3 regions of the Pantoea sp. PvP021 genome follow, and region 3 is predicted to be linked to each of the others. Evidence: predicted binding sites of a transcription regulator. Region 3 holds the regulator's gene; each other region holds the start of a gene.
The links. The regulator PhoB, encoded in region 3, activates phosphate uptake and scavenging genes when phosphate is short. The targets are predictions, from matches to a motif close to CTGTCATAAAACTGNCNNAT.

Region 1 (10,626 bases), on a different contig from region 3:
AATCACGCCATTTTTGGTAAAGGGCAGTACGATGCGCCAGATCACTTCCCAGGTGGTGCAGCCGATGCCGTAGGCTGACTCTTTCATCATCACCGGGGTCTGCTCAAAGACGTCGCGCATGACCGAGGCGATATAAGGGATGATCATGATCGCCAGAATCACACCCGCCGCGAGGATGCCGATACCGAAAGCGGGGCCGGAGAAAAGCTCGCCGACAATCGGAATGCCCGATATCACGTCATTGACCGGTGTCTGGAAGTATTCGGCAAACAGCGGCGCGAAAACAAACAGACCCCACATGCCATAAACAATACTGGGAATGGCCGCCAGCAGCTCAATGGCGGTGCCCAGCGGGCGACGCAGCCAGCCTGGCGCGAGTTCTGTCAGGAACAGCGCGATACCAAAACTCACCGGTACTGCGATAATCAGGGCAATAATGGAGGTCACAAGGGTGCCGTAGATCGGTACCAGTGCACCAAATTGTTCGTTGGGCGCATCCCAGGTTTTGGTCCACAAAAAGGCGAAACCAAACTTCTGGATGCTGGGCCACGAGGAGATGATCAGGGAGACAATAATGCCGCCCATCAGTAACAGGACAATCAGCGCAGCCAGCCTGACCAGCGCGCCAAAAATTCTGTCACCTTGTTTGCCTGGGGCTTTGAATGCCGGCTTCGTTGCAGCCATAGAAGTCTCAGTCTTCAGAAGTTATCAGGACGGCATGACGCCGCCCGTTGAGTCTGACCGGACTGCTGTCCGGTCAGGGTCGGTCAATTACTGATAAAGCGCTTTACCAGAACTGTCTTTGATGTTGGCTTTCCAGGCGGCGCGAATCTGTTCAGTCACGCTCTCTGGCAGCGCAGCATAATCCAGCGCTGTGGCGGTTTTGCTGCCGCTTTTGTAAGCCCAGTCGAAGAATTTCAGTACTTCAGCGCCTTTGGCCGCATTAGCCTGATCTTTGTAGATCAGAATAAAGGTGGTTGACGAGATTGGCCAGGCATCAGCGCCCTTCTGGAAGGTCAGATCCTGCGCGAACGATTTGCTCCAGTCAGCGCCTTTCGCGGCATTACTGAAGCTGGTTTCGCTTGGGGCGACCGCTTTGCCATCGGCATCGATCAGTTTGGTGTAGGTCAGGTTGTTCTGTTTAGCGTAGGCGTACTCCACGTAGCCGATTGAACCCGGCAGACGCTGAACAAACGCGGCGACGCCGTCGTTGCCTTTACCACCCAGACCGACCGGCCAGTTAACGGTGTTACCTTTACCAATTTTGCTGTTCCAGTCCGGGTTCACTTTCGCCAGATAGCTGGTGAAGACGAACGAGGTGCCTGAACCGTCAGCGCGACGTACCACGTTGATGTTGGTCTCTGGCAGTTTCACGCCTGGGTTAAGTTTGGCAATCGCCGGGTCGTTCCACTTTTTGATGGTGCCGAGGTAGATATCACCGACGGTTTTGCCATCCAGCGTCAGCTGACCTGACTTGATACCCGGCAGGTTAACCGCCAGTACCACGCCACCGATCACGGTAGGGAACTGGAACAGGCCATTTTTCTGCAGATCTTCATCTTTCATTGGCGCATCGGACGCACCGAAATCGACGGTTTTAGCGATGATCTGTTTCACGCCGCCAGATGAACCGATACCCTGGTAGTTAACTTTGCTACCGGTGGCTTTTTGATATTCTGCTGCCCACTTGGCATAAACCGGCGCCGGGAACGTCCCGCCTGCGCCAGTGAGATCGGTTGCCGCAAAAGCAGATACCGCGCTTACGGCGAAGGTGGTGGCGAGGATTCGGGCTACGGTGCTACGCATCAGTGTCATATTCCCTCCAGGGGAGAAAAGTCAGGCTTGGGGCCGTTTTAGTAAGAATCTGTGATTGCTGCAGGAGGGAAAATAGGACAGTTTGATGACAGTGAAATGTACGAAATATGACAGTTATATGACAGAGGGCCGGAGCAAAGTGGGCCCGCGACGGGGCCCACCCGGTTATTCCACAGTAACCGATTTTGCCAGGTTACGTGGCTGATCGACGTCGGTCCCTTTGATCAGGGCGACGTGATAGGAGAGTAACTGTAGCGGCACCGTGTAGAAGATGGGCGCAATGACCTCTTCGACATGCGGCAACGGGATGATCTTCATGCCGTCACTGTCGCTGAAGCCCGCATCCTGATCGGCAAAGACATAGAGCAGGCCGCCGCGTGCGCGTACCTCTTCGATGTTGGATTTGAGCTTCTCCAGCAGTTCGTTGTTAGGTGCCACCACGATCACCGGCATGTCCGCATCAATCAGCGCCAGCGGGCCATGTTTCAGCTCGCCTGCGGCGTAGGCTTCCGCATGAATGTAGGAGATCTCCTTGAGCTTCAGCGCCCCTTCCATGGCAATCGGATATTGATCGCCACGACCCAGGAACAGTGCGTGATGCTTGTCAGAGAAGCCTTCTGCCAGATTTTCAATCAGCTTATCCTGCGCCAGCATCTGCTCAATCCGGTTCGGCAACGCCTGCAGTGCATGAACGATCTCATGTTCAGTCTCGGCAGACATCCCTTTCAGACGGCCCAGTTTCGCCACCAGCATCAGCAGCACCGCTAACTGGGTGGTGAACGCTTTGGTAGAGGCGACGCCGATTTCGGTGCCCGCTTTGGTCATCAGCGCCAGGTCAGATTCCCGCACCAGTGATGAACCGGCCACGTTACAGACCGCCAGCGAGCCCAGGTAGCCCAGCTCTTTAGAGAGACGCAGCGCCGCCAGGGTATCTGCCGTTTCACCCGACTGCGACAGGGTGATCAGCAGGCTGTTTTTGCGCACCGCTGATTTACGGTAGCGGAATTCCGAGGCAATCTCGACATCACAGGGCAGGTTTGCCAGCGACTCAAACCAGTAGCGTGACACCATGCCGGAGTTGTAGGAGGTGCCACAGGCGATAATCTGGATATGCTTAACCTGGCTCAGCAGCGCTTCTGCGCCCGCGCCCAGTTCGCTGAGATCAACCTGACCCTGGCTGAACCGACCGCTCAGGGTGCTTTTCAGCGCCATGGGCTGTTCGTAGATCTCTTTCTGCATGTAGTGACGGTAAATGCCTTTGTCACCGGCATCATATTGCAGGTTCGACTCGATCTCGGCACGGGTCACGGTGTTGCCTTCACGGTCGATCACCGTGACATCGCGACGGCTGATTTCGGCGATATCACCCTCTTCCAGATAGATGAACCGACGGGTCACCGGCAGCAGGGCCAGCTGATCCGAGGCGATAAAGTTTTCGCCCATGCCACGACCAATCACCAGCGGGCTGCCGGAACGGGCCGCCACCAGCAGTGACGGATCGCGGCTGTCCATGATCACCATGCCATAGGCACCGCGCAGTTGCGGAATCACACGCAGCACCACTTCACGCAGCGAACCGCCCTGCTTCTGCTCCCAGTGAACCAGATGCGCCACCACTTCGGTGTCCGTTTCAGAGGCAAACACATAACCGCGCGCGATCAGTTCAGCGCGCAATGGCTCATGATTTTCAATGATGCCGTTGTGCACGATGATGATGTGCTCTGAGACGTGCGGATGCGCGTTCGCTTCCGACGGCTCGCCATGGGTTGCCCAGCGCGTGTGCGCGATGCCGGTGCCACCAATCAGCGGTTGCTGCTCAGCGGCTTCCGCCAGTTTCTGCACTTTTCCTAAACGCCGCAGGCGCGTGACGTGCCCCTGACGATCGACCACGGCCAGACCGGCCGAATCATATCCGCGATATTCAAGACGACGCAGACCTTCCAGCAGAATCTCTGCGATATCACGTTGCGCTACTGCACCAACAATTCCACACATAATGATGTTTTCCTGACTACATGGCTTTTCGCCACTTCTGTTGTCATGCGACCTGATATCCGGCTTTGCCGGTTCCCCGAGCCTTGTAGAGAGTGGGGATTATAGTTTTGGCACTGCACTGCATAGGCCCGCATTAAAGCGGGCCGTTAAAATTTATTTTTTCTTCACCGGACGCTGCCAGTCCGCTTTGTGATTCTGCTCTTTACGGTTATAGACCAGACCGGCCTGGGTCACATCTTTCATGATGGTCGTGCCCGCCGCAATGGTGGTCCCTGCCGCGATGCTGACCGGCGCCACCAGCTGGGTATCTGAGCCCACAAATACGTCATCGCCAATTATGGTTTTGAATTTGTTCGCACCGTCGTAGTTGCAGGTAATGGTGCCTGCACCGATATTTACGTTGTCGCCAATCTCCGCATCACCGAGATAGGAGAGATGCCCCGCTTTCGATCCTCTGCCCAGACGCGCTTTCTTCATTTCGACGAAGTTGCCCACGTGGGCAGCATCGGCCAGTTCGCTGCCAGGACGCAGACGGGCAAAAGGTCCGACGGTGCAGGCAGTGGCGAGATTCGCATCCTCGATCACCGAATAGGGGCTGATTTCACAGTCATCACCAATCACGCTGTTTTTGATAATGCAGCCCGCGCCGATTCTGACGCGTGCGCCCAGCGTGACCTGGCCTTCAATAATGACGTTGGTGTCAATTTCAACATCCCGCCCGTGCGTCAGCGTCCCGCGCAGGTCAAAACGGGCCGGATCGCGCAGCATCACGCCAGCCAGCAGCAGCTTTTCCGCCTGTTCAGCCTGGTAAGTGCGCTCTAATGTCGCCAGCTGCAGCCGGTTGTTGACGCCATCGGTTTCACTGATGCGTGCCGGATGAACCGCGTTGATTACCCGACCTTCCTGATGCGCCAGCGCAATAATATCGGTGATGTAATACTCACCCTGCGCATTATTGTTGGTGAGCTGCGCCAGCCAGCGTTTTAAATCGCCGCCGTTGGCGATCAGAATACCGGTGTTGATCTCTTTAATGGTGAGCTGCGCCGGGCTGGCATCTTTCTGTTCGATAATGCCGGTGATGGTGTCGTTCTCACGCACAATGCGGCCATAACCGGTTGGGTCGTCCAGTACCACGGTAAGTAAGCCAATGCCGCCCTGCGGTTTGGCTTCGCGCAGCCGCTGTAGTGTCGCCTGAGAGATCAGCGGCACGTCACCGTAAAGCATCATGATATCTTCATCATCCGCGAATGCAGGCGCTGCCTGCTGCATCGCATGGCCAGTGCCGAGCTGCTCGGCCTGCAGCACCCAGTTGAGCGAGCTGTCAGTGAGGTTCGCCTTCAGGCGATCGCCGCCGTGACCATAAACCAGATGGACCTGCTGTGCGCCCAGCCCTTTAGCCGCGTCAATCACATGCTGAACCATGGGTTTGCCTGCCAGCGTATGCAGAACTTTAGGCAGATCGGAATACATACGGGTGCCCTTGCCAGCAGCAAGGATCACCACACTCATCGCACTGTTAGACATAACTATCCTGAGTGAATTTTTACGGGTGAAAGTAAAACGGTTTGGGATTGAGATTACTACATTTTTCTCAGGCCGAAATTAGGCGGACAGGCAGATCAGGCGCAGCAGACAAAAAAAATGCCAGCCCGAGGGCTGGCATTTCATGACGCATAAAGCTGGATTACATCGCTTTTTTGGTCAGTTCGATCACGCGCAGTTTAGCAATGGCTTTCGCCAGCTCGGCAGAGGCCTGAGCATAGTCCACGTCGCCGTGGCTGCTGTTCATATGGTCTTCTGCTTTGCGTTTTGCTTCCAGAGCGCGTGCTTCATCCAGATCGGTACCGCGGATAGCGGTATCGGCCAGAACGGTGCTGCTGCCCGGTTGCACTTCCAGCACGCCGCCAGAGAGGTAGATAAACTCCTCTTCGCCGTGCTGTTTCACGATACGGATCATTCCAGGCTTAATGGCAGTCAGCAGCGGCGCATGGCCAGGGAAAATCCCCAGTTCACCTTCGCTACCTGACACCTGAATTTTCTGTACCAGACCAGAGAACAACTGCTCCTCTGCGCTGACCACATCCAGGTGATAAGTCATAGCCATAATCTTCCTCCCGGGAAACCGTTATTACAGTTTCTTCGCTTTTTCCACGGCTTCTTCGATGGCGCCAACCATGTAGAAGGCCTGCTCTGGCAGGTGGTCAAACTCACCTTCCATGATGCCTTTAAAGCCACGGATAGTGTCTTTCAGCGTCACGTATTTGCCCGGTGAACCGGTGAATACTTCTGCAACGAAGAACGGCTGAGACAGGAAGCGCTGAATCTTACGCGCACGTGCCACCAGCAGTTTGTCTTCTTCAGACAGCTCATCCATACCGAGGATGGCGATGATGTCTTTCAGTTCCTGATAACGCTGCAGCAGTGACTGAACGCCACGTGCAACATCATAGTGCTCCTGACCGACAACCAGCGGATCCAGCTGACGGCTGGTAGAGTCCAGCGGGTCAACGGCCGGGTAGATACCCAGAGAGGCGATCTGACGGCTCAGCGTTACCGTTGAGTCTAAGTGCGCAAAGGTAGTTGCTGGTGATGGGTCAGTCAGGTCATCCGCAGGGACGTAAACGGCCTGTACGGAGGTGATTGAACCGGTCTTGGTGGAGGTAATACGCTCCTGCAACACACCCATCTCTTCTGCCAGCGTTGGCTGGTAACCTACCGCAGATGGCATACGACCCAGCAGTGCAGAAACTTCTGTACCGGCCAGGGTATAACGGTAGATGTTATCGATGAACAGCAGAACGTCGCGGCCTTCATCACGGAATTTTTCCGCCATGGTCAGACCGGTCAGTGCTACGCGCAGACGGTTACCCGGCGGCTCGTTCATCTGGCCATAGACCAGTGCAACTTTATCGATAACGTTAGAGTCAGTCATTTCGTGGTAGAAGTCGTTACCCTCACGAGTACGCTCACCCACACCGGCAAACACTGAGTAACCTGAGTGTTCAGCCGCGATGTTACGGATCAGTTCCATCATGTTGACGGTTTTACCTACACCCGCACCACCGAACAGACCGACTTTACCGCCTTTAGCAAACGGACACATCAGGTCGATAACCTTGATGCCGGTTTCCAGCAGTTCCTGCGAGTTAGACTGATCTTCATAAGAAGGGGCTGCGCGGTGAATAGAGGCGATCTCTACTGCGCTGCCATCTTCTTCTTTCAGCTCGCCTTTCATATCGATTGGCTCGCCGAGAACGTTCATGATACGGCCCAGGGTCGCTTTACCGACGGGTACCTGAATCGGTTTCTGCAGGTCGTTGACGCTCAGACCACGCTTCAGGCCGTCAGACGTACCCATTGCGATGGTACGTACTACGCCGCCGCCGAGCTGCTGCTGAACTTCCAGCACCAGACGCGCATCACCATTCATAACCTCGAGGGCGCTGTACACTTGCGGTACCGCGTCCTGAGGGAATTCGACGTCAACAACGGCGCCGATAATCTGGACAATCTTTCCAGTTGCCATCTTGAATCCTCTACCTAATTCCAAACCTGGTTAAACCGCGGAGGCTCCACCGACAATCTCGGTAAGTTCCTGGGTGATGCTGGCCTGACGAGCTTTGTTGTACACCAACTGCAGCTCTTTGATCAGATTTCCGCCGTTATCGGTTGCGGCTTTCATCGCTACCATACGTGCGGCCTGCTCACTGGCCAGATTTTCCACCACACCCTGATAAACCTGCGATTCGACATAACGACGCAGCAGGGTATCCAGCAGCGCTTTCGGATCGGGTTCATACAGGTAATCCCAGGTCTTCGCCTTCATCTCTTCTTCACCTTCCGCTGGCGGTAACGGCAGCAGTTGGGTGATGGTCGGAGTCTGAGACATGGTGTTATTGAATTTGTTATTGACGATCATCAGCTTGTCGATGCGGCCTTCATCATAAGCCTGCAACATCACTTTTACCGGGCCAATCAGGTCAGACAGGGTAGGTTTATCGCCCATGCCACTGACTTGCGCCACAATGTTGCCACCCACAGCATTAAAGAATGACGCCCCTTTTGAACCGATAATCGACAGATCGCTCTGCACGCCTTTATCGGACCAGGACTTCATATCCGCCAGTAACTTTTTGAACAGGTTAATGTTCAAACCACCACAAAGCCCGCGGTCAGTTGAAACGACCAGGTAGCCGACGCGCTTCACGTCGCGCTCTTCCAGGTAAGGGTGCTTGTATTCCAGATTACCCAACGCAAGGTGACCAATCACTTTGCGCATGGTTTCTGCATACGGACGGCTGGCCGCCATGCGTTCCTGCGTTTTACGCATCTTGGAGGCGGCGACCATTTCCATCGCTTTGGTGATCTTCTGCGTGTTTTTCACGCTTCCAATCTTGCTTCGTATCTCTTTTGCGCCGGCCATTAGCTTCTCCTCAAAGCCTTGCGGCCTGCCTTTTCAGACAAGCCGCCAGACATTACCAGGACTGGGTTGCTTTAAACGTTTCGACCAGGCCTTTCAGCTTGGCTTCGATATCGTTATTAAAGTTACCCGACTGGTTGATTTCAGCCATCAGCTCAGCGTGGTCGCGATCGGCGAAGGCCAGCAGTGCAGCTTCGAAGCTGCCAATTTTTGCCAGTTCAACGTCGTTCAGATAGCCACGCTCTGCAGCGAACAGAACCAGACCCTGCTGTGCGACAGACATCGGCGCATACTGTTTCTGCTTCAGCAGCTCGGTCACTTTCTGACCGTGGCTCAGCTGTTTGCGGGTTGCATCATCCAGATCAGAAGCGAACTGCGAGAACGCCGCCAGTTCACGATACTGTGCCAGCGCGGTACGGATACCACCGGACAGTTTCTTGATGATCTTGGTCTGTGCAGCACCACCTACGCGGGATACCGAAATACCTGGGTTAACGGCCGGACGAATACCGGAGTTGAACAGGTTCGATTCCAGGAAGATCTGACCATCAGTAATCGAGATTACGTTGGTCGGAACGAACGCAGAAACGTCGCCCGCCTGGGTTTCGATGATCGGCAGCGCGGTCAGTGAACCGGTTTTACCTGTCACTGCGCCATTGGTGAAACGCTCTACATAATCAGCGCTTACGCGTGATGCACGTTCCAGCAGACGGGAGTGGAGATAGAACACGTCGCCAGGGAATGCTTCACGACCTGGTGGACGGCGCAGCAGCAGAGAAATCTGACGGTACGCGACAGCCTGCTTAGAAAGGTCATCGTATACGATCAGCGCATCTTCACCGCGGTCACGGAAGTATTCGCCCATCGCACAGCCTGCGTACGGAGAGAGATACTGCAGTGCAGCAGATTCAGAAGCAGATGCCACAACAACGATGGTGTTCTGCAGTGCGCCATGCTCTTCCAGCTTACGAACCACGTTAGAGATGGTTGAGGCTTTCTGACCAATCGCAACGTAGACACACTTGATGCCTGAGTCGCGCTGGTTGATGATCGCATCGATCGCCATTGCGGTTTTACCGGTCTGACGGTCACCGATGATCAGCTCACGCTGGCCACGGCCAATTGGAATCATCGCATCGACCGACTTATAACCGGTCTGAACCGGCTGGTCGACTGACTGACGGTCGATAACGCCAGGTGCAATGACTTCAACCGGTGAGAAACCGTCGTTGTCGATTGCGCCTTTACCGTCGATAGGAGCACCCAGGGTGTTCACTACGCGGCCCAGCAGGCCACGGCCTACCGGTACTTCAAGAATACGGCCAGTACACTTAACCTTCATGCCTTCGGCGAGGTCAGCGTAAGGGCCCATCACCACTGCACCAACCGAGTCACGCTCGAGGTTCAGGGCGATAGCGTAACGGTTGCCCGGCAGGGCAATCATCTCACCCTGCATGACATCGGCCAGGCCGTGTACGCGGATGATACCGTCACTTACAGAAACAATCGTACCTTCGTTGTGAGCTTCACTCACGACATTGAACTGAGCAATGCGCTGCTTGATCAGTTCGCTGATTTCGGTGGAATTCAGTTGCATATGCTCCAGTCCCCTTAAGACTGCAAGACGTCAGCCAGACGGTCAAGACGGCCGCGTACGCTGCCATCAATAACCAGATCACCCGAACGGATGATCACGCCTGCCATCACAGACTTATCAATTTTGCAATTCAGCTTAACTTTGCGTGACAGACGTTTTTCCATCGCGGCGCTGATTTTATTCAGCTGGTCGTCACTCAGCGTACTGGCGGAGATAACATCAACTTCAGCGGTGGCTTCATGAGCGTCACGCAGTTCGATGTATTGGGCCAGTACAGCCGGAAGCGCTGTCAAACGTCCGTTTTCCGCCATCACCTTAATCAGGTTCTGCGCGGGTTCATCCAGTTGATCACCACAGACTGCGTTAAACGACGCTGCCAGCGCTTCGGGTGCTAATGCACCTGAGAGAAGATCAGCCATCTGTTCATTGCGAGCCACTTCTGCGGCAAACGCCAGCATCTGTTGCCAGCGTTCAATACTTTGATGCTCAACAGCAAAGTCAAAAGCTGCTTTGGCGTAGGGGCGAGCTACAGTAATCAGATCAGACATCAGCCCCTCCCTCCTTACAGTTCAGCGACCAGTTTATCAACGATGTCGCTGTTAGCAGCTTCATCCACGGAGCGTTCGATGATCTTCTCGGCGCCAGCCATAGCCAGCAACGCGACCTGCTTACGCAGTTCTTCACGCGCACGTTTGCGTTCAGCGTCAATTTCAGCCTGCGCTTGTGTCACGATGCGATTACGTTCGTTTTCAGCTTCGGTTTTGGCTTCGTCCAGAATCTGCGCGCGACGCTTGTTCGC
Region 2 (10,626 bases), on a different contig from region 3:
ACTTCAACTTTGTTTTTACCCAGCACGTTGTCATAGGAGTTGTGGATGCGATCGATGTAGGCGCTGCGGTTTTTCACCAGTGTGGCCCAGTCGAAGCGATTCACGGTGGTGTCGAAGCCATAATCCGGTCCGTAGAGATGGATCGCTTCGGCGATTTGCGCGGCATGCCACATGATTTTCTTCGGCACGCAGCCCACGTTCACGCAGGTGCCGCCCAGCTCTTTCGCTTCAATCAGGGCACATTTCTGGCCATACATAGCCGCACGGTTAATTGAGGCGATGCCGCCACTGCCGCCGCCAATGGCGAGATAGTCGAAATGTCGGGTCATTGAAGTATCCATCCGGTTGCATAAAAAATTGGGGTTGAGTGTAACGCTGCGGGTCGAAATGACGCAAAGTTTGCGCCTATGATTGTAATAGGGTTCTGTTTTTTCACTCGCTTACAGGGAAGCATACCATGCACCTTACTTTTCTCGGCACCGGCGGCGGTGCTCCCAGCCTGCAACGTAACGTCACGTCTATTGCTTTTACCCGCGCGCTGAGTGGTGAAACCTGGCTGTTCGACTGCGGGGAAGGCACACAATTACAGTTTATGCGCTCCAGCCTCAAACCGGGCAAGCTGGATAAGATTTTTATCACCCATCTGCATGGCGATCATATTTTCGGGCTGCCGGGATTACTCACCAGCCGGTCAATGGCCGGGCTGACCACACCGATGACGGTCTATGGCCCCAGGGGATTAAAAACCTTTGTTGAGACGGCGCTGTCGATCAGCGGCTCCTACACCGACTACCCGCTGACCATTGTTGAGATTGAGGCGGGCTGGACGCTGGACGACGGTGAGTTTCGTATCAGCGCCTGGCCGCTGAGCCATCCGGTGGAGTGTTTTGGCTATCGCATTGAACAGCATGATAAACCCGGCCTGCTGGATGCCGCGCGGCTGAAAGCGGAAGGTGTGCCACGCGGCCCGTGGTTTCAGCAGCTGAAGCAGGGTGAATGCGTGACGCTGGAAGATGGGCGGGTAATCAACGGTGCTGACTATCTTGGCCCCGCGACACCCGGCAAAACGCTGGCCATCTTTGGCGATACGGCACCTACTGAGGTCGCGCTGCAACTGGCGGCCAATGTTGATGTGATGGTGCATGAAACCACGCTGGAGGCCGCGATGGTGGAAAAAGCCAACGGGCGCGGGCACTCCACCACACTGCAGGCCGCCGAAGTGGCAAAACGCGCCGGGGCAAAACGGCTGATCGCCACCCATTTCAGTTCACGCTATCTGGCAAAAGACATGAACCGCCTGCTGGCGGAGTGCCAGACGATTTTTCCCTGCACCGAGCTGGCCTGGGATCTGGCGGTTTTTAACCTCTAATGATGCAGTGCGGGATAAGTGAAAAACAGCAGATGGGTCAGGTTAAGGCCAAAGTGCAGGGCGGTCGCCAGCCATAAGCGGCCGCTCCAGTGCCACGCCAGCCCATATAACAGCCCGGCCAGGGTGGCGAAGATCACCAGCAACAGGCCGCCGCTCAGATGCACCAGACCAAACAGCAGCGCGCTCAGTAACAGCGCAGAGATGCCGCCTACTACCTGCTTTAATCGCTGCTGCAGATAGCCACGAAACAGGGCCTCTTCCGCCAGCGAAACAAAGAACAGGTTGGCGAGCATAAATGGGCCCAGCCAGTCCGGTGTATGTCGCTCAAACGCTAATCCGCCCAGTAATAGCGCGGAGTACAGCAGCAGCGGAATGGCAGCGATCAGCGCCAGTGCGGCGGGTAGTCGATAGCGTGGTGGCGTGGCAGGCGCGCGAAACAGCGTCGGCAGGCAGGCCAGCAGTACAAAAGGAATAAGCGCTTTATCGAAGTTAAACCCGAAGCTGAAAGGCACGCTGCGCGGTCCGGCCTGCACATCCTCTGCCTTAAGGGGATTATTAAAGCCTGGAAAAAGATGGAGGAGCAACCCGATGGCGATCAGCACCAGCAGCGCTTCGGTCCCTATTTGTCGTCGATGATGGTCACGGTCATAAATACAGAGTGCCACCACAGCGGCGGTGCCGGTAAACAGCAGCAGCGCCGGCCACGCTAATACGTCCTGATAAAAACCCAGCAGTGTGGCGAGCGCCAGTAATAATAATGCCAGCCGTCGGGCCGGTTGCAGCGCGGCCAGCGCGCCAGCCAGTATGATCCACATGGTAAAGACCTGATACAACGCCGCAGCACCGGTAGTGAGCGGCGTAGAAGACAAAGAGAGTTATTCGGGTACGATCTGGTTAACCGCGTAGTGGCCGGTACCCGTCGGAACCAGTTTCTGGTGCAGCCAAGGCAGCAGGGTATTCATCTGCTGGGCCAGTTTCCACGGCGGGTTAATCACGATCATGCCGGAGGCGGTCATGCCGCGCTGATCGCTGTCCGGACGGGCCGCCAGTTCGATCTGCAGAATATTGCGAATGCCGGTCGCTTCCAGGTCGCGCAGCATATGTTTGATCTGCTGGCGTAAAACCACCGGATACCACAACGCAAAGACGCCGGTGCCAAAACGTTTATGGCCTTCCTGAATCCCTTTCACCACTGCCTGGTAGTCGCTTTTCATCTCATACGGCGGATCGATCAGCACCAGACCGCGACGTGACGGCGGTGGCAGTTTCGATTTTAACTGCTGATAACCGTCGGCACGATCGACGCGGGCGCGGTCATCTTTGCTGAATTCGTTACGCAGCAGCGGATAGTCGCTGGAGTGCAGCTCAGTGAGTTGCAGTTTGTCATCTTCACGCAGCAGATGGCGGGCAATTAGCGGCGAGCCGGGATAATAACGCAACGTCCCGTTACGGTTTAATGCACGAATCGCATCAAAATAGGGTTGCAGCAATTCCGGCGCATCGGGCTGCTGCCAGATACGTGAGATGCCTTCCAGATATTCACCGGTACGCTCGGCGTGCTCGCCGCTGAGCTGATAGCGACCTGCGCCCGCATGGGTATCCAGGTAGAAAAACGGTTTCTCTTTCTCTTTCAGCGCCGTGATGATCAGGCTCAGAACGGTGTGCTTCAGCACGTCGGCGTGGTTGCCAGCATGGAAGCTATGGCGATAACTCAGCATTGTTTATCCTGTTGAATGTATAAGGTTTTAATTGATGGAAAATCAATTTATACCAATTATTACCTCACGTATTACCCACAGAACGACGCACAGCAACCGACGCAGGAAAAGCATGAGAATCCGCGATTATATCAGGGATGACCTGTTGATGGGCCAGAAGCGTGATAACAAATCGGGATTACCGCGAGCCGCTCAGGGCGGGGCGTGTGGTTCCCGGCACGCAGTCACGGAAAGCGACCGCAAATCCTCCCCGACGCGCCAGCCAGCATTACGTGCATGAGATAAAAGCGTGCATCTTCCGTGCTGCTATTCGCGCGTTTCTTCCCCACCTCATCCTGGCTGCCATTGATTTTCGCTACACTAAGCCGCATGTTACTTAGATTGCGTTGCGCGACCCGCTGCGCCCCATACATCTATAAAGGACTGCGCTATGACCAATCCGCTACTGACATCTTTTACGCTACCCCCTTTTTCTGCCATTAAGCCTGAACATGTGGTGCCTGCCGTGACGGAAGTGCTGAGCCACTGTCGCGCAGAAGTCGAAAAAGTCGTGGCGCAGAGTGCGCCGTATACCTGGGATAATCTGGTTCAGCCGCTGGCGGAAACTGACGATCGCCTGAGCCGTATCTTCTCACCGGTCAGCCACCTTAATGCGGTGAAAAACAGCCCGGAGCTGCGTGAAGCCTATGAGCAGACGCTGCCGCTGCTCTCTGAATACAGCACCTGGGTTGGTCAGCATGAAGGGCTCTATCAGGCGTATCGCAACCTGAAAGAGGGCGATCAGTACGCTGCACTGGATCTGGCGCAGAAGAAAGCGGTCGATAATGCCCTGCGTGATTTCGAACTCTCCGGCATCGGCCTGCCAAAAGATAAACAGCAGCGCTACGGCGAAATCGCCGCGCGCCTCTCTGAGCTGGGCTCGGCTTACAGCAACAATGTGCTCGATGCCACCATGGGCTGGAGCAAGCTGATTACCGATGAAAGCGAGCTGGCCGGTATGCCGGAAAGCGCGCTGGCGGCGGCTAAAGCACAGGCTGAAGCCAAAGAGCAGGAAGGCTGGCTGCTGACGCTGGATATCCCAAGCTATCTGCCGGTCATGACCTACTGCGACAACGCTGCGCTGCGTGAAGAGATGTATCGCGCCTATGCGACGCGCGCCTCCGATCAGGGTCCGAACGCCGGTAAGTGGGATAACGGCCCAATCATGGCGGAAGAGCTGGCGCTGCGTCACGAGCTGGCACAGCTGCTGGGCTTCGACTCCTACGCCGATAAATCGCTGGCGACCAAAATGGCGCAAAGCCCGTCCCAGGTAATCGACTTCCTTAATGACCTGGCGGAACGCGCCCGTCCGCAGGGTGAAAAAGAGCTGGAGCAGCTGCGCGCCTTTGCCCGTAAAGAGCACGGCGTGACCGAGCTTAATCCGTGGGATCTCACCTATTACGGTGAAAAGCAGAAGCAGCATCTCTACACCATCAGCGATGAGCAACTGCGCCCTTATTTCCCGGAAGAGCGTGCGGTCGCCGGTCTGTTTGAAGTGGTGAAACGCATTTACGGCATCACGGCGAAGCAGCGTAACGACGTTGAGGTTTATCATCCTGACGTGAAGTTCTTCGATCTGTTCGATGAAACCGGCGAACTGCGCGGCAGCTTCTATCTCGATCTCTACGCCCGCGAACATAAACGTGGCGGTGCCTGGATGGATGACTGCGTCGGCCAGATGCGTAAAGCCGATGGCAGCCTGCAGAAGCCGGTTGCCTACCTGACCTGTAACTTTAACCGTCCGGTGAAAGGCAAACCTGCGCTGTTCACTCATGACGAAGTGATCACCCTGTTCCATGAGTTTGGTCACGGCCTGCATCACATGCTGACCCGTATCGAAGCGCCTGGCGTCTCCGGTATCAGCGGTGTGCCATGGGATGCAGTCGAACTGCCAAGCCAGTTCATGGAGAACTGGTGCTGGGAACCGGATGCGCTGGCCTTTATCTCGGGCCACTTTGAAACCGGCGAACCGCTGCCGAAAGAGCTGCTGGATAAAATGCTGGCGGCGAAGAACTATCAGGCTGCGCTGTTTATCCTGCGTCAGCTGGAGTTCGGCCTGTTCGATTTCCGTCTGCATACCGAGTTTAATCCGGAGAAAGGCGCACAGATTCTGGAAACCCTGCGCGAAGTGAAAAGCCGCGTAGCAGTGGTTCCGGGTCCGGAATGGGGCCGTTTCCCGCACGCCTTCAGCCACATCTTTGCGGGTGGCTATGCGGCGGGTTACTACAGCTATCTGTGGGCAGACGTGCTGGCGGCGGATGCTTACTCCCGCTTCGAGGAAGAGGGCATCTTCAACCGTGAAACCGGTCAGTCATTCCTGGATAACATCCTGACGCGTGGCGGTTCTGAAGAGCCGATGGAGCTGTTCAAACGCTTCCGTGGCCGTGAACCGAAGCTCGATGCGATGCTGGAACATTACGGCATTCAGGGATAAGTCGGTTCGTGAAAATCTGTTTGCTCGATGAATCAGGCGCCGGAGACGGCGCCTTATCACGTTTAGCGCAGCGCTGGCAGCTGGAGCACGATGAAGACGCACTGCTGGCGCTGGTGCAGACCCCGACGCACCTTGAACTGCGCAAGCGTGATGAGCCAAAGCTGGGCGGCATTTTTGTTGATTTCGTCACTGGCGCGATGGCCCATCGCCGTCGCTTCGGCGGTGGACGCGGCGAAGCCGTCGCCAAAGCGGTCGGCATCAAAGGCGGTTATCTGCCGGATGTGGTCGATGCCACCGCCGGGCTGGGACGAGATGCGTTTGTGCTGGCGGCGCTGGGCTGCCGGGTGCGAATGCTGGAGCGCCATCCTGTTGTCGCTGCGCTGCTGGAAGATGGATTGCAGCGCGGGTATCAGGATGCGGAAATTGGCCCCTGGCTGCGCGATCGTCTGACGCTGATTCATGCGGCCAGCGCGCAGGCGCTGGGAGATATCACGCCGCCGCCGGATGTGGTCTATCTCGATCCGATGTATCCCCATCGCCAGAAAAGTGCGCTGGTGAAAAAGGAGATGCGGGTGTTTCAGTCGCTGGTGGGGCCGGATGAAGATGCTGACGCATTACTGGAACCCGCTCGCCGGCTGGCGAAGAAACGCATCGTGGTTAAACGGCCAGACTACGCCCCGCCGCTGGCGGGTATTGTGACGCAGGCGGCCGTGGTGACCAAAAGCCATCGCTTTGATATTTACCCACCGCTTTAAAGCATAAAAAAGCCGGCTCTGCGCCGGCTTTAATCATTTATACGGCGAAATTACGCCTCGTCTTCATCGCGCAGCGGCACAATCAGCATGTCGATATGCACGGTGTTGATCAGCTGACGGGCTGAGGACATCAGCTTGCTCCAGAAATCCTGATGATGACCACATACTACAAGGTCAACGTCATATTTTCTGATCGCGTCAACCAGTACCTGGCCGAGGTCGCCACTGCCGCTCAGCGTCTCACTGATCGGGTAGCCCGCCGCATCTGACAATCCTTTCAGCGCCGCATGCGTCTCTTCAGAGATACGCTTCTGCATATCCCCTAAGTTGACATCAATCAGGCCGGTGTAGAGGTCGGAGTAATTGACATCAACGTGAATCAGGGAAATTCTGGCATCGTACGGACGAGCCAGCGAGACGGCCTTATCCACCAGCAACTGGCTTTCGGGAGAAAGGTCTACTGCAATCAGGATATGTTTATAAGCCATGATAAAACTCCTTTCACGAGGTTAAGGATGGCATCCGGTGTTCCTGCCGCGTCACAGCTTAGCGAAATCCCTTGCGCGAGCGGGCGATGAGCGCCACCAAAGTGTCTACCTGCATTGCAGGTGATGATGTTGTTATGTCCTCAGTATAGCCTTCTCCCACTGTAAATGCTGCCGTTGCCGCCTGGCTTATGAATAAGATCAAGGCTATGCCAGATTTACTCGCGCTGAACGAAAATCATCGTTGGAAAAAATGTAAAGATTTCTCCTACACTGAAAAAAGGCGGTCCGATTCGCAACCGCTCAGGGGGTCGAAAAACTTTCGCAGTCCGGTGATTCAGTGGCTGGTTATTTCTGCAGGTGGACTCAGTGTCTGACGCTGGGCCTGTTGCTGCGATTCCAGCCGGGAGGGGGAGAATATGATCAGCACTATTGCGCTTTTTTGGGCGCTTTGCGTGGTGTGTATCGTGAATATGGCGCGCTATTTTTCATCTCTGCGCGCTCTGCTGGCGGTATTACGCGGTTGTGATCCGCTGCTGTATCAGTATGTCGATGGGGCGGGTTTTTTCACCTCTCATGGTCAGCCGAGCAAGCAGGTGCGGCTGGTCACTTATATCTGGGCAAAGCGCTATCTTGATCATCACGACGATGAGTTTATCCGGCGCTGCGAGCGGGTGCGTGGGCAGTTTATGCTGACCAGTGCGCTGTGCGGACTGGTGGTCATCAGTCTGGTGGCGCTGGCGATCTGGCATTAAAAAAGGGCGACTTGCGTCGCCCTTTTTTTAGCTGGCATCACACCAGTTTTAAGGCAATCCAGTAGAGCGAACCTGACAGCAGAATACAGACCGGCAGGGTGAAGATCCACGCCATGGCGATGTTCTTGATGGTCCGGCTCTGCAGCCCGCCACCGTCGACCAGCATGGTACCGGCAACCGATGAGGAGAGGATATGCGTGGTGGAGACGGGCATGCCGGTATAGCTGGCGACGCCAATCGACAGCGCTGCTGTCACCTGTGCTGACATTCCCTGCGCATAGGTCATGCCTTTTTTACCAATCTTCTCACCAATGGTGGTGGCAACACGACGCCAGCCAATCATGGTGCCGATGCCCAGCGCCAGCGCGACGGCCACAATAATCCAGATAGGCGCATACTCGATGGTGCCAAGCAGGTCGCTTTTCAGCTTATTGAGGAAGCGTTTGTCATCTGGCGAGGTTTCCTGCAGACGAGCCGCTTTATCGGCGGTATCGGAGATACACAGCAGCAGACGACGCATCTGACCGCGCTGATCAACCGTCAGCTGATCGTAGCTCTGCAGGTTATTCAGCAACACCTGCGCACCCTGTACCGCCTGTAATGCGCGCGCGCTGTCACAGTGGAACTCCTGCGGGCTGGTTGCTGGCACTTCTTCCGGCGTTGGCAGCTTAGGCGGTGCCATCTGGATGATATGGGTCAGCGAGGCGTTATGCTGCTGATAATACTGCTCCAGGTGATTGACCGCATCGCGGGTTCGCGTGATGTCGTAACCGGAGGCATTCATATTCACCACGAAACCGGCAGGTGCCACGCCAATCAGAACCAGCATGATCAGGCCGATCCCTTTCTGACCGTCATTCGCACCGTGGGAGTAACTCACGCCAATTGCCGAAACAATCAGGGCGATACGGGTCCAGAACGGCGGCTTTTTCTTGCCGTCGATCTTCTCACGGTCAGCAGGCGTCATATGAATACGCGCACGCTTTTTGGTATTGCTCCAGTAGCGACGCAGTATAAAGATTAAGCCGCCCGCCATCACCAGACCGACAATCGGCGACAGGATCAGAGAAAGGAAGATGTTCAGCACTTTCGGGATGTTGAGCGCATCAACCACCGAGGTTCCGCTCATCAGGGCGTTGGTCAGACCGATACCGATAATGGCGCCGATCAGCGTATGGGAGCTGGAGGCTGGCAGACCGAGATACCAGGTGCCGAGGTTCCAGATAATCGCCGCCAGCAGCATAGAAAACACCATGGCGAGACCGTGAGCCGATCCAACGTTTAACAACAGATCGGTGGGAAGCATATGAACAATAGCGTAAGCGACACTCAATCCACCGAGCAGCACGCCAAGGAAGTTAAATACACCCGCCATGACCACAGCAAGCTGGGCACGCATGGCACGCGTATAGATGACCGTCGCAACTGCGTTGGCCGTGTCGTGGAAACCGTTGATCGCTTCGTAAAACAATACAAACAGCAGGGCAAGAACCAATAACAGGCTAGTACTGAGGTCTAGACCAGCAAACAGATGTAGCATAAACGTTACGCCATTTTTGGAGGACATGAACGCGGCGCATTATCCGCGACAACGTGCTGTATGGGAAAGGAAAATATAGCGCTAATTTAACCTTTCGATGTAAGGCGTAAGGGTAACTCAGAGAAAAAGGGTTAGATATTAGACAGATACAATATGACACATTTGCGGCATTTTTTTGACGCTGGCGTCTCAGTGAGCAGATCACTACAATCTGCGCCTTTCCAGTTAAGTGAGCGAGTCGTAGTGGAACAGTTTGACGTTATCATCATTGGTGCCGGTGCCGCAGGGCTGTTCTGCGCCGCCCAGGCCGGGCAGCGGGGACGCCGCGTGTTACTGCTGGATAACGGCAAAAAGCCGGGACGTAAAATTCTGATGTCTGGCGGTGGCCGCTGCAACTTCACCAATCTCTACACCGAACCGGCGGCGTATCTGTCGCATAATCCTCATTTCTGTAAATCGGCGCTGGCGCGCTATACCCAGTGGGATTTTATCGATCTGGTTAATCGCCACGGTATCGCCTGGCATGAGAAAACCCTGGGCCAGCTCTTCTGCGACGACTCCGCCCAGCAGATTGTCGATCTGCTGCTGGCCGAATGTGACAAGGGCAATGTCACCCTGCGGCTGCGCAGTGAAGTGCTCAGCGTGGCGCGCGATGAAAGCGGCTATACCCTGCAACTTAACGGCAGCACGGTTCAGGCGGAGAAGCTGGTCATCGCCAGCGGCGGTCTGTCGATGCCAGGCCTGGGCGCCACGCCGTTTGGCTATAAAATAGCGGAGCAGTTCGGGCTGAGCGTCTTTCCGACGCGGGCGGCGCTGGTGCCCTTTACCCTGCACAAGCCGCTGCTGGAGCAGTTGCAGACGCTGTCAGGCGTCGCGCTGGAGACCACTATCGATGCCCAGGATGGCACCCGCTTCAAAGAGGCGATGCTGTTTACCCACCGCGGCCTCTCCGGCCCGGCGGTGTTACAAATCTCCAGCTACTGGCTACCCGGAGAATTCGTCACCATCGATCTGTCGCCTGCCACGCCGCTTGAGGCGTTTCTGACGGCGCAGCGTGAAGCACACCCGAATCTCAGCCTGAAGAACAGCCTGGCGAAAATCCTGCCGAAGCGTCTGGTGGAAGTATTGCAGGCGCTGAAGGTGGTGCCGGATATCACTCTGAAGCAGCTCAACAGCAAACAGCAAACCGAGCTGGCGCAGACGCTGCACGCCTGGCGCATTCAGCCAAACGGTACCGAGGGATATCGAACTGCTGAAGTGACGCTGGGCGGCGTGGATACCACACAGCTCTCCTCGAAAACGATGGAGGCGCGTGCAGTGCCGGGACTTTACTTTATTGGTGAAGTGGCTGATGTCACCGGCTGGCTGGGCGGCTATAACTTCCAGTGGGCGTGGAGTTCCGCCTGGGCCTGCGCCCAGGCGTTGTAAGGCGCTTACCAGCGCTGATGCACGTGAGGCGCGATCTTCTCCTGGTAGATCTGCTTCAGCGCCGCCATCGTATCTGCAGAGAGCGCATCGACATCGCTGGCGC
Region 3 (10,626 bases):
CGCCAGCCGGCGGGCAAAGACCTCCTCCACCTTCAGCTCACTCAGGGTTTCGTTGTCGAGCCGCGCCAGGCTCTGTTGCCGCTGTTCACGGCTGCGGCGGAGCAACAGGACTTCGACCGGCAGCGTGGCGGTCAGGGTTTCTACCTGACGCTGCAGATCGCTGAGGTACTCCTGGGTGGTGACTTCGATGTCGAGCCAGGTCGGCTTCTCCTGCTCTGCCGTGCTGAAGGCATTTAACTGTTCTGCAATCTGCGCCAGCGATCCTTTCAGCACCTGCATCGGCTGCGCCTGTGGCACCACCAGCGGCGTGACTGATTGCAGGCCGCTGGTGGTGAGTTCCAGCAGGAAGACGCTTTTTTCTGTGCCCAGCTCATCAAAGCTCAGCGGAATCGGTGAGCCGCTGTAGCGGATATGCTCGCTGCCCGCGACGCGCTGAGCGCGATGAATATGCCCCAGTGCGATATAGTCAGCCGCGGGAAACGCGCTGGCCGGGAAGGCATCCAGCGTCCCGATATAGATGTCGCGCACTGAATCGCTCTGGCTGACGCCGACGGTGGTGAGATGGCCGGTGGCGATAATCGGCAGTGCATGGCCCAGCGCCTGGGCGGCGGTGAATCGCTGCTGATAGTGGTGGGCGATCGCTTCCAGCAGCGAGGTCTGCTTGTCGCGTCCCGACTGACCTGCCCGGCTGCGCAGGATATCGCGCGGCCGCAGATAGGGAATCGCACACAGCAGCGCGCCCGGCTGGCCCTGGCGGGTGTTGAGCAGCAGCACATCATCCTTCTCCTGCGGGGTGGCGATCACCCGGGTATTGAGGCAGGCGAGCAGCTCACGCGACTCATTCAGCGTGGCAACGGAATCGTGGTTTCCCGCCAGCACAATCAACTGACAGCCGCTGGGCTGCAGCGCCACCACAAAGCGGTTGAACATTTCGCGGGCGTAGCTGGGCGGTGTACCGGTATCAAACAGATCGCCTGCGATGATCAACGCATCCACCTGATGCTGTTCAATCTGGATCAACAGCCAGTCGAGAAATGCCTGATGTTCGGCTGCCCGACTTTTGTTGTAGAAGAACTGCCCCAGATGCCAGTCCGCAGTATGAATGATGCGCATGATGAGTCCCTGCCGTTGTGATTCGCCCGGCGATTATACTGGCTCTGCGGCCAAAGCAAAAAATTGTCGCTGCGCTGTCATAAATGATTACCAGTGAGGTTACAGGCAGGTTATGTTTTTCATAAAAGTGTCACAAATCTGACGCATAATGGCGCCGCGAATCTCAGTGACATCCGTCATAATCAGCAGGAGTAATAATGGCTAAGCGCATTTTGGTTGTGGAGGATGAAGCCCCCATCCGTGAAATGTTGTGTTTTGTTCTGGAGCAGAACGACTATCAGCCAATCGAGGCGGAAGATTATGACAGCGCCGTTGGCAAGCTGATTGAACCCTGGCCCGATCTGATTTTGCTGGACTGGATGTTACCCGGTGGCAGCGGTATTCAGTTTATCAAACATCTGAAACGCGAGGCGATGACACGCGATATCCCGGTGATGATGCTCACCGCGCGCGGCGAAGAGGAGGATCGGGTGCGCGGCCTGGAAGTGGGTGCCGATGATTACATTACCAAGCCCTTTTCACCTAAAGAGCTGATGGCGAGGATCAAAGCGGTGATGCGCCGTATTTCGCCGATGGCCGTGGAAGAGGTGATTGAGATGCAGGGGCTGAGTCTGGACCCCTCCTCACATCGCGTGATGTCCGAAACCACGCCGCTGGAGATGGGGCCTACCGAATATAAGCTGCTGCACTTCTTTATGACCCACCCGGAACGCGTTTACAGCCGCGAACAGCTGCTGAACCACGTCTGGGGCACCAATGTGTATGTGGAAGATCGTACTGTCGATGTTCACATCCGCCGTTTACGTAAAGCGCTGGAAGTGTCCGGCCACGATCGCATGGTACAAACCGTTCGCGGAACAGGGTATCGTTTCTCTGCCCGCTACTAAACGGAGCCTTTACCGTGCTGGAACGCCTCTCCTGGAAGAGATTACTGACAGAACTGCTGCTGGTCTGTCTGCCCGCAGTGCTGCTGGGCCTGCTGTTCGGCGGTCTGCCCTGGTGGCTGCTGCTGAGCGTGCTGACGGTGCTGTTGTGGCATTTTCACAATCTGATGCGGCTGTCGCACTGGCTGTGGCTGGACCGCACCATGACGCCACCGGCCGGGCGTGCCAGCTGGGAACCGCTGTTTTATGGTCTTTACCAGATGCAGCTCCGCAACCGGCGGCGGCGGCGTGAACTGGGCAATCTGATTAAGCGTTTCCGCAGCGGTGCCGAGTCGCTGCCGGATGCGGTGATCCTGACCACCGAAGAGGGCACCATTTTCTGGTGTAACGGCCTGGCGCAGCAGCACCTGGGTCTGCGCTGGCCGGAAGATAATGGCCAGAACATCCTCAATCTGCTCCGTTATCCGGAGTTCTCGCGCTATCTTCGCCAGCGTGATTTCGACAAGCCGCTGACGCTGGTGCTGAACAACAAACTTCATATGGAGTTCCGCGTCATGCCCTACAGCGAAGGGCAGTGGCTGCTGGTGGCGCGTGATGTCACGCAGATGCATCAGCTGGAAGGGGCGCGCCGCAACTTCTTTGCCAACGTCAGCCATGAATTGCGCACACCGCTCACGGTGCTGCAGGGCTATCTGGAGATGATGAACGACTCGGTGATGAGCGAGCCTTCGCGCAGCAAAGCGCTGCACACCATGTCGGAGCAGACGCGCCGCATGGACAGCCTGGTCAAACAGCTGCTGACGCTGTCGCGCATTGAAGCCGCGCCCGCAATCGATCTGAAAGAGAAGGTCGATGTGCCGGTGATGCTGAAACTGCTGCAGCATGAGGCGGCAACGCTGAGTGGCGGCCGTCACGACATCCATTTCCATACCGATCCCCATCTGAAAGTGTTCGGCAACGATGAACAGCTGCGCAGCGCCATCTCCAATCTGGTTTACAACGCGGTAAACCACACACCGGATGGCACGCGAATTGATATCAGCTGGCTGCGCGGCAAACAGGGGGCTATCTTCCGGGTGTGCGACAACGGGCCGGGCATCGCCTCAGAACATATTCCGCGTCTTACCGAGCGTTTCTACCGGGTCGATAAAGCGCGTTCGCGTGCGACCGGCGGCAGCGGGCTGGGGCTGGCGATAGTGAAACATGCTCTGAGCCACCATAACGCCCGGCTCGATATCACCAGCGTGCCGCACAAGGAGACCTGTTTTACCTTTACGCTGCCAGCGAGGTTGATTGTCAGCAGCGTGATGCAGGAGAATGCCGTTCATTAATCGCTGCCGGATCTCCCTGATGCGCATCCTTCTTTTGTTGATCGTTACTCTGCTGCCGGGCCTGGCACTGGCCCAGCCCGGCGCGCTCTCCGGCAATCTCAGCAGCGTCGGATCGGATACGCTGGGTTATCTGATGACGCTGTGGGGCGAGGATTTCAGTCGCCAGGCGCCGGGCGTCAATGTCCAGGTTCAGGCCTCCGGATCTTCTACTGCGCCGACCGCGCTGGCGGCGGGTGCAGCACAACTCGGTCCGATGAGCCGCCCGATGCAGGCAGATGAACGCCAGGCCTTTGAGGCGCGCTACGGTTATCCGCCGCTGGCGGTTCCGGTGGCTATGGATGCGCTGGTGGTAGTGGTGAATCAGCGCAATCCGCTGCAGCAGATTGAACCGCGAAAGCTCGATGCCATCTTCTCGATTACCCGTCTGTGTGGCGCACACAGCGTGCCGCTGCGCTGGGGCGATCTCGGCTTAACCGGCGCGCAGTGGAGCAAACGGCCAATTCAGCGCTATGGACGTAACTCCGCCTCCGGCACATGGGGTTTCTTCAAGCAGCAGGCGCTGTGCAAAGGTGATTTTCGCAGCGACGTGGCGGAGTTTCCCGGCTCGGCCGCAGTGGTGCAGGCGGTGGCCGGTAATTCTCGCAGCATCGGCTACGCCAGTTTTGGCTTTCATCTCAGCGGCGTAAAAATGCTGGCGGTGATGAATGATCAGGGGCAGGCGATTACCCCGGATGCCGAGGCCATCCGCAGTGGCCGTTATCCCTGGGCGCGCCCGCTCTATCTCTATGTGAATAAAGCGCCCGGCAAACCTTTGCCGCCGCTGGTGGCCGCGTTTCTGGAGCAGGTACTTTCGGCGCAGGGACAGCGGCGGGTCAGCGAAGCGGGCTATCTGCCGCTCTCTGACAGTCAGATGACGCAGGCGCGCGCCGCGCTGCGCTAATCCCCCGAACGTGAATTTTTTTCATCATCACTGAATTTTCTTCAGTTGCAGAAGAAAGCCGCCCATGCCACTCTGTGTTCAGACATGTAGCCATCCAGATGGCTATTTATATCAGGATGTAACTATTTCCTGCCGTCATTACCGGCAGGGGAGACAGGAGTGATCATGCAAAGAGAAACCGCCCCGTTCCGTGCCGATACCGTTGGCAGCTTTCTGCGTCCCGCCGCCATTAAGCAGGCGCGCGAACAGTTTGCAGCCGGAGAGATCGATGCGGCGGCCCTGCGTCAGGTTGAAGATGAGGCGATTCGCGATGTGGTGGCGAAACAGCGGGAAAACGGTCTGAAAGTGGTCACTGATGGCGAGTTTCGTCGCGGCTGGTGGCACTTCGACTTCTTCTATGGCCTGAATGGCGTAGAGCGCTATGAAGCGGAGCAGGGCATTCAGTTTAATGGCGTGCAGACCAAAGCGCATGGCGTGAAAGTGGTGAGCAAACTCGGTTTCCCGGCGGATCATCCGATGCTGGCGCATTTCCGCTTCCTGCAGAGTATTGCCGGTGATGCGGTGCCGAAGATGACCATTCCCAGCCCCAGCGTGCTGCACTTCCGTGGTGGCCGCAAGGTGATCGACGCGGAAGTCTATCCCGATCTGGCAGACTACTTCGACGATCTGGCGCAGACCTACAAAGCAGCTATTCAGGCGTTTTATGACGCGGGCTGCCGCTATCTGCAACTGGATGATACCGTCTGGGCTTACCTCTGTTCTGAGGATCAGAAGCGCGATATCCGGGCGCGTGGCGACGATCCTGACCAGCTGGCACAGACTTATGCTCAGGTGTTGAATAAAGCGCTGGAAGGTAAACCTGCCGATCTGACCGTGGGTCTGCATGTCTGTCGCGGCAACTTCCGCTCAACCTGGATCTCTGAAGGCGGCTATGGGCCGGTCGCAGAAATCCTGTTCGGCAGCGTCAACGTGGATGCCTTCTTCCTGGAGTATGACAACGCCCGTTCCGGCGGTTTTGAACCACTGCGTTACATTAAGCCAGGTCATCAGCAGGTGGTGCTGGGCCTCATCACCACGAAAGTGGGTGAACTGGAAGATCCGGCGCAGGTGAAAACCCGGCTGGAAGAGGCGGCGCAGTATGTCAGTCTGGATCAGATCTGCCTCAGTCCGCAGTGTGGTTTTGCCTCAACCGAAGAGGGCAACAGCCTGACCGAGGCGCAGCAGTGGCAGAAGATTCGCTTAGTGGTCGATATCGCGAATCAGGTCTGGTAGTGCTGTAACGTTGTGCAGACAGGCGCGTAAAACGCGCCTTTTGTGTATCTTCAGGCCCGTTTATGCGGGGATTTCTCGCGCTCTGTCTATTGTTTAGGCACATCATCTTGTGTGCCTGCTGCAAAAATTAACGCTATCCACTGCCTTTTGAAAAAATGGCGGCATAACCTTCTGGTTTTCCGATCCCGTATTGCCTTTCACCGCTATAAACGTTTTACTTAGCGCCGTTGTCGATCCATCCCTCTGTGAACAGAATAAAAGCAGCTCAAATCACCTGTGCTTTACCCTGCGACGAGCATAATGCGCTGACATTGTCAGCCTGGTCGCGGTTTACACGCAGCGAGGGGACAACACTAACCCAACTTCCACCGCAACATCAGTGACAGGCCGTATGACACATCGTTTAACTTCGAAGGACATTCTCGCGCTGGGCTTTATGACATTCGCCCTGTTTGTTGGCGCGGGCAACATCATTTTCCCGCCCATGGTCGGTATTCAGTCTGGCGAACACGTCTGGACTGCCGCGATTGGTTTTCTGATTACCGCAGTCGGTCTGCCCGTGATGACCGTGATCGCGCTGGCCCGCGTCGGCGGCGGCGTGGATGCACTCAGCACCCCGATTGGCAAGGTCGCTGGCATCGTGCTGGCCACCGTTTGCTATCTGGCTGTCGGGCCGCTGTTTGCCACACCGCGTACGGCAACGGTCTCGTTTGAGATGGGTATTGCCCCGCTGACCGGTGATGGCGCGCTGCCGCTGTTTATCTATAGCCTGATTTACTTCACGCTGGTGATTGGCGTATCGCTCTATCCCGGCAAGCTACTCGACACGGTAGGGCACTTCCTTGCGCCATTAAAAATTATTGCGCTGACCGTGCTGGGCGTTGCTGCCCTGGTGTGGCCTGCTGGCGGCACGGTTCCGGCTACCGCTGATTATCAGCGTGCGGCCTTCTCCAGCGGTTTCGTCAATGGCTATCTGACCATGGATACGCTGGGCGCGCTGGTATTTGGTATCGTGATTGTCAACGCCGCCCGTTCGCGTGGCGTCGATAATGCCGCGCTGCTGACCCGTTATACCGTGCTGGCAGGGTTAATCGCCGGTCTGGGCCTGACGCTGGTCTACCTCTGCCTGTTTAAGCTGGGCGCGGGCAGCGGTGCGCTGGTGGATCAAAACGCTAACGGCGCAGCGATTCTGCACGCGTATGTTCAGCACACCTTTGGCAACATGGGCAGCTTCTTCCTTGCCGCGCTGATCTTCGTCGCCTGTATGGTGACCGCCGTAGGCCTGACCTGTGCCTGTGCGGAATTTTTTGCGCAATACCTGCCGTTATCGTATAAAACGCTGGTGTTTATTCTGGGTCTGTTCTCCATGGTGGTGTCGAATCTCGGCCTGAGCCACCTGATTCAGATCTCCATCCCGGTACTGACGGCAATTTATCCGCCCTGTATCGTGCTGGTGGTGCTGAGTTTCACTCTCAACTGGTGGAATAAGAGCAGCCGGATTATCGCGCCAGCCATGTTAATCAGCTTGCTGTTCGGTATTGTTGATGCGATTAAAACCACCGGGTTTAAAGATTTGCTGCCCGCTTTCAGTCAGAATTTGCCGCTGGCCGATCAGGGTCTCGCCTGGTTGCCGCCGTCGTTGGTGATGCTGCTGATTGCCGCTGTTGTTGATCGGGTGAAAGGGCCGGAACAGGTGACCGTTCACTCGTAGCAGAGAGCACTGATTTTTCTTTAACCACGGGCCTGCCCGTGGTTTTTTCATTTCACAGGTACAGGTTGTTATGCAAGAAACCAACAAGCTCAAACGCGGACTGAGCACGCGCCACATCCGCTTTATGGCGCTGGGATCGGCGATTGGCACCGGGCTGTTCTACGGTTCCGCTGACGCGATAAAAATGGCCGGACCGAGCGTGCTGCTCGCCTATATCATCGGCGGGGCAGTGGCTTACATCATCATGCGCGCACTGGGTGAGATGTCCGTTAACAATCCTCAGGCCAGCTCCTTCTCACGTTACGCGCAGGACTATCTTGGGCCGATGGCAGGCTACATCACCGGCTGGACGTACTGTTTTGAAATCCTGATTGTGGCGATTGCGGATGTCACGGCGTTCGGCATCTATATGGGCGTCTGGTTCCCTGAGGTGCCTCACTGGATTTGGGTGCTGAGCGTGGTGCTGATCATCGGTGCCGTCAATCTGATGAGCGTGAAGGTGTTCGGCGAAGTGGAGTTCTGGTTCTCCTTCTTCAAAGTCGCCACCATTATCGTGATGATTCTGGCCGGTTTCGGCATGATCATCTGGGGGCTCGGCAACGGCGGCCAGCCGACCGGCATCCACAATCTCTGGACTAACGGCGGCTTCTTTGCGCACGGCGTAGTCGGTATGCTGCTGTCGCTGCAGATGGTGATGTTTGCCTATGGTGGCATCGAAATCATCGGTATCACCGCCGGTGAAGCGAAAGATCCGGAGAAGTCGATTCCGCGCGCCATCAACTCGGTGCCGTGGCGCATTCTGGTGTTCTACGTCGGCACGCTGTTTGTGATTATGTCGATCTACCCGTGGAATCAGGTAGGAACTTCGGGCAGCCCGTTTGTGCTGACCTTCCAGCATCTGGGCATTGCGGCGGCCGCCTCTATCCTCAATTTTGTGGTGCTGACCGCGTCACTCTCGGCGATTAACAGCGATGTGTTTGGCGTAGGCCGCATGCTGCACGGGATGGCGCAGCAGGGACATGCGCCGAAGGTCTTTATGAAGGTCTCTTCGCGCGGGATTCCGTGGGTGACGGTGGTGGTGATGATGTTCGCCATGCTGATTGCGGTTTATCTCAACTACCTGATGCCGGAAAAAGTCTTCCTGGTGATCGCCTCGCTGGCGACCTTTGCAACGGTGTGGGTCTGGATCATGATTCTGCTGTCGCAGATCGCGTTCCGTCGCAAAATTGGCAAAGAGGCTGCCAGTAAGCTGCAGTTTGCGCTGCCAGGCGGCAGCTGGACTGCTGGCGTCGGCGTAGCCTTCCTCTGCTTTATTATCGGTCTGATTGGCTATTTCCCCGATACCCGCATTTCCCTCTATGTCGGTATGGTGTGGATAGTGGTGCTGCTGCTGGGCTATAAGCTGGTTCGTAAAGTCCGCTAAGGATGTTTTCCATGCTGGCTGGAGTGAGACTGTTGAAGCCCGGCTGCAGATAATGCTGCGGCTGGGGCTGTTTTTTTGGCCTCCCTGATCGGGTTTTGTCTGAAGGCGTTCGTCAGCGCCCGGAGGGGAATTCTGGCCGCGAGCCTGGCCACTGGCGCAGGGGAGTGAAAGTAATGGTCATCGGGCGTTAGCGGGACTATCGTTCAGGCGCGCAGACGGGCGTAACCGGCCGTCCATCTGTAGTGATCGATATCGATGTGGCGCTTATGACAGTCAATCCGCGCTTTATTTCGCTGGATTGACGCCTGCAAATGCGTCTCAGGCTCTATTCGTATCAACAATAATGCTGATTTACTAATTGCCTGACCGCCCCTATCTTGTTAACTGTCCGTGCCAGCATTAATTCGGCAACACAAATAACAAGTCATTCAGGGACAAACCATGTTCAACAAGCCCTCACTAAAGAGTCTGCTGTGCCTGCACTCTGTGTGCTGCATACTCCTTACAGCAATTCTGCTTTCCACAGTGACCGGCTTTGTGCTGAGGAACCAGGCAGAACAACGTCTCCTTGAATCCAGCACGGCATATGCACGTAAACTGGCCAACACTGCCGATAACATGTTCCGGACGGCCCAGAAGGAACTGGCTTTCAGCGCCGCACAGATAACCAGCTACAGGGATTTGCAGGTTCTGCAGCATGAAACCGACAGGCTACGTCTGCAGTCAGACATGTTCAGTTCCGTGCTGGCCCTGTCGCCCGAGGGGCGGGTCGTGGCCGCTTCTCCCTTAAATTTCATTCCATCCGGTACGTCGCTGAGTGTGGCGTCCGGGCAGCTGGAGGCCGTAAAAAAAGGCCCTTTTGTTTCTGACCCACTCACCCCCTATACGGGAAACTATCTCGTCTTTTTGTCGAACCCGGTCTATTCGCCGTCAGGCGAATATCTGGGGTATCTGGCAGGCTCAATCTATCTGACCAGGAGCAGTATGCTGAGCCGTCTTCTGAACCAGCACTTCTATGCTGATAAGACGACTGTCAGCATTGTTTCCGATACCGGTGAAGTGGTTTACTCCGCGGATGAGGCTCTGACCGGAAAAAGCATCAACCTGAGTGCGGATCTGTCGGCGCAACTGAAACAGAAAAAATATGGCGCAGTGAAAACCCTGTTTAATCAACAGAGTTGCCTGCTGGGTTATTCGGACGTTGTGAAAACGAACTGGCATGTATTCGTCTGCGTTTCATCTGACGTGACGAGCGCAATTCTCAACCGCATCGTAAGTGATGTGATCCTCTACGGGCTGGTGCTGGCGCTTCTGTTGGTCGTTGTGAGTCTTTACATCTCCGCCAGAATTTCACAGCCACTCGAAAATCTGGCCCGCCTGACCAGCTCAGGCGCGATCGGGCGATTATCAGGAAAAATGGACGGAATTAAAACGTGGTACAAAGAAGCTGACAGGCTAAAAAAAGCATTTCAGGCTTATTCAGCAGCCATCGATAAAACATTTTCTATACTGCGCGATGATGCTCTGACGGATCATCTGACGAAATTACACAACCGGCGGGGCTTCGATCAACTCACGGCACCTTTTGTCGGGGGACAGGGTTCACACAGCCTGGCTCTGTTTGATATCGACCACTTTAAACAGGTTAATGATCAGTTCGGACACGATACAGGGGACGAGGTACTGGTGGCCGTATCAGATCTATTAAAAAAAGGATGCCGTACTCAGGACATCATCTGCCGGTTTGGCGGTGAAGAGTTTGTCATTTTTTTTCCAGACACAACGCTGACCGAAGCCGGATTGGTTGTAAACCGTATACGTGAAAACATTGCAAACGCGCAGTTTCCCGCAGTGAAGCACATTACGATTTCAGCAGGCGTTTGTGAGCTCGCTCACGATGGCGATGACAGAGAAAAAGCGCTGGTTGTGGCAGACCACCTTCTGTACAGGGC

Region 1: the regulator PhoB is predicted to act here: its motif matches at 1,921-1,940, upstream of pstS (phosphate ABC transporter substrate-binding protein PstS).
Region 2: the regulator PhoB is predicted to act here: its motif matches at 9,258-9,277, upstream of pitA (inorganic phosphate transporter PitA).

Annotation. Positions count from the first base shown of each region.
Region 1 covers NZ_JBSRXX010000006.1:24,345-34,970, reverse strand. Annotated here, with positions in the region: gene pstC (phosphate ABC transporter permease PstC) at 1-684, opposite strand, end outside; gene pstS (phosphate ABC transporter substrate-binding protein PstS) at 772-1,815, opposite strand; gene glmS (glutamine--fructose-6-phosphate transaminase (isomerizing)) at 1,981-3,810, opposite strand; gene glmU (bifunctional UDP-N-acetylglucosamine diphosphorylase/glucosamine-1-phosphate N-acetyltransferase GlmU) at 3,964-5,334, opposite strand; gene ACVKSX_RS16125 (F0F1 ATP synthase subunit epsilon) at 5,495-5,914, opposite strand; gene atpD (F0F1 ATP synthase subunit beta) at 5,939-7,336, opposite strand; gene atpG (F0F1 ATP synthase subunit gamma) at 7,367-8,233, opposite strand; gene atpA (F0F1 ATP synthase subunit alpha) at 8,286-9,827, opposite strand; gene atpH (F0F1 ATP synthase subunit delta) at 9,842-10,375, opposite strand; gene atpF (F0F1 ATP synthase subunit B) at 10,390-10,626, opposite strand, start outside.
Region 2 covers NZ_JBSRXX010000005.1:70,842-81,467, forward strand. Annotated here, with positions in the region: gene gorA (glutathione-disulfide reductase) at 1-329, opposite strand, end outside; gene rnz (ribonuclease Z) at 458-1,369, shown strand; gene ACVKSX_RS14960 (CPBP family intramembrane glutamic endopeptidase) at 1,366-2,184, opposite strand; gene ACVKSX_RS14965 (23S rRNA (adenine(2030)-N(6))-methyltransferase RlmJ) at 2,245-3,087, opposite strand; gene ACVKSX_RS14970 (hypothetical protein) at 3,200-3,367, shown strand; gene prlC (oligopeptidase A) at 3,518-5,560, shown strand; gene rsmJ (16S rRNA (guanine(1516)-N(2))-methyltransferase RsmJ) at 5,569-6,315, shown strand; gene uspA (universal stress protein UspA) at 6,366-6,803, opposite strand; gene uspB (universal stress protein UspB) at 7,220-7,555, shown strand; gene pitA (inorganic phosphate transporter PitA) at 7,593-9,095, opposite strand; gene ACVKSX_RS15000 (BaiN/RdsA family NAD(P)/FAD-dependent oxidoreductase) at 9,339-10,523, shown strand; gene ACVKSX_RS15005 (aldo/keto reductase) at 10,529-10,626, opposite strand, start outside.
Region 3 covers NZ_JBSRXX010000001.1:1,822,002-1,832,627, reverse strand. Annotated here, with positions in the region: gene sbcD (exonuclease subunit SbcD) at 1-1,113, opposite strand, end outside; gene phoB (phosphate response regulator transcription factor PhoB) at 1,311-2,000, shown strand; gene phoR (phosphate regulon sensor histidine kinase PhoR) at 2,015-3,328, shown strand; gene ACVKSX_RS08585 (PstS family phosphate ABC transporter substrate-binding protein) at 3,348-4,268, shown strand; gene ACVKSX_RS08580 (cobalamin-independent methionine synthase II family protein) at 4,434-5,540, shown strand; gene brnQ (branched-chain amino acid transporter carrier protein BrnQ) at 5,932-7,251, shown strand; gene proY (proline-specific permease ProY) at 7,322-8,674, shown strand; gene ACVKSX_RS08565 (sensor domain-containing diguanylate cyclase) at 9,116-10,626, shown strand, end outside.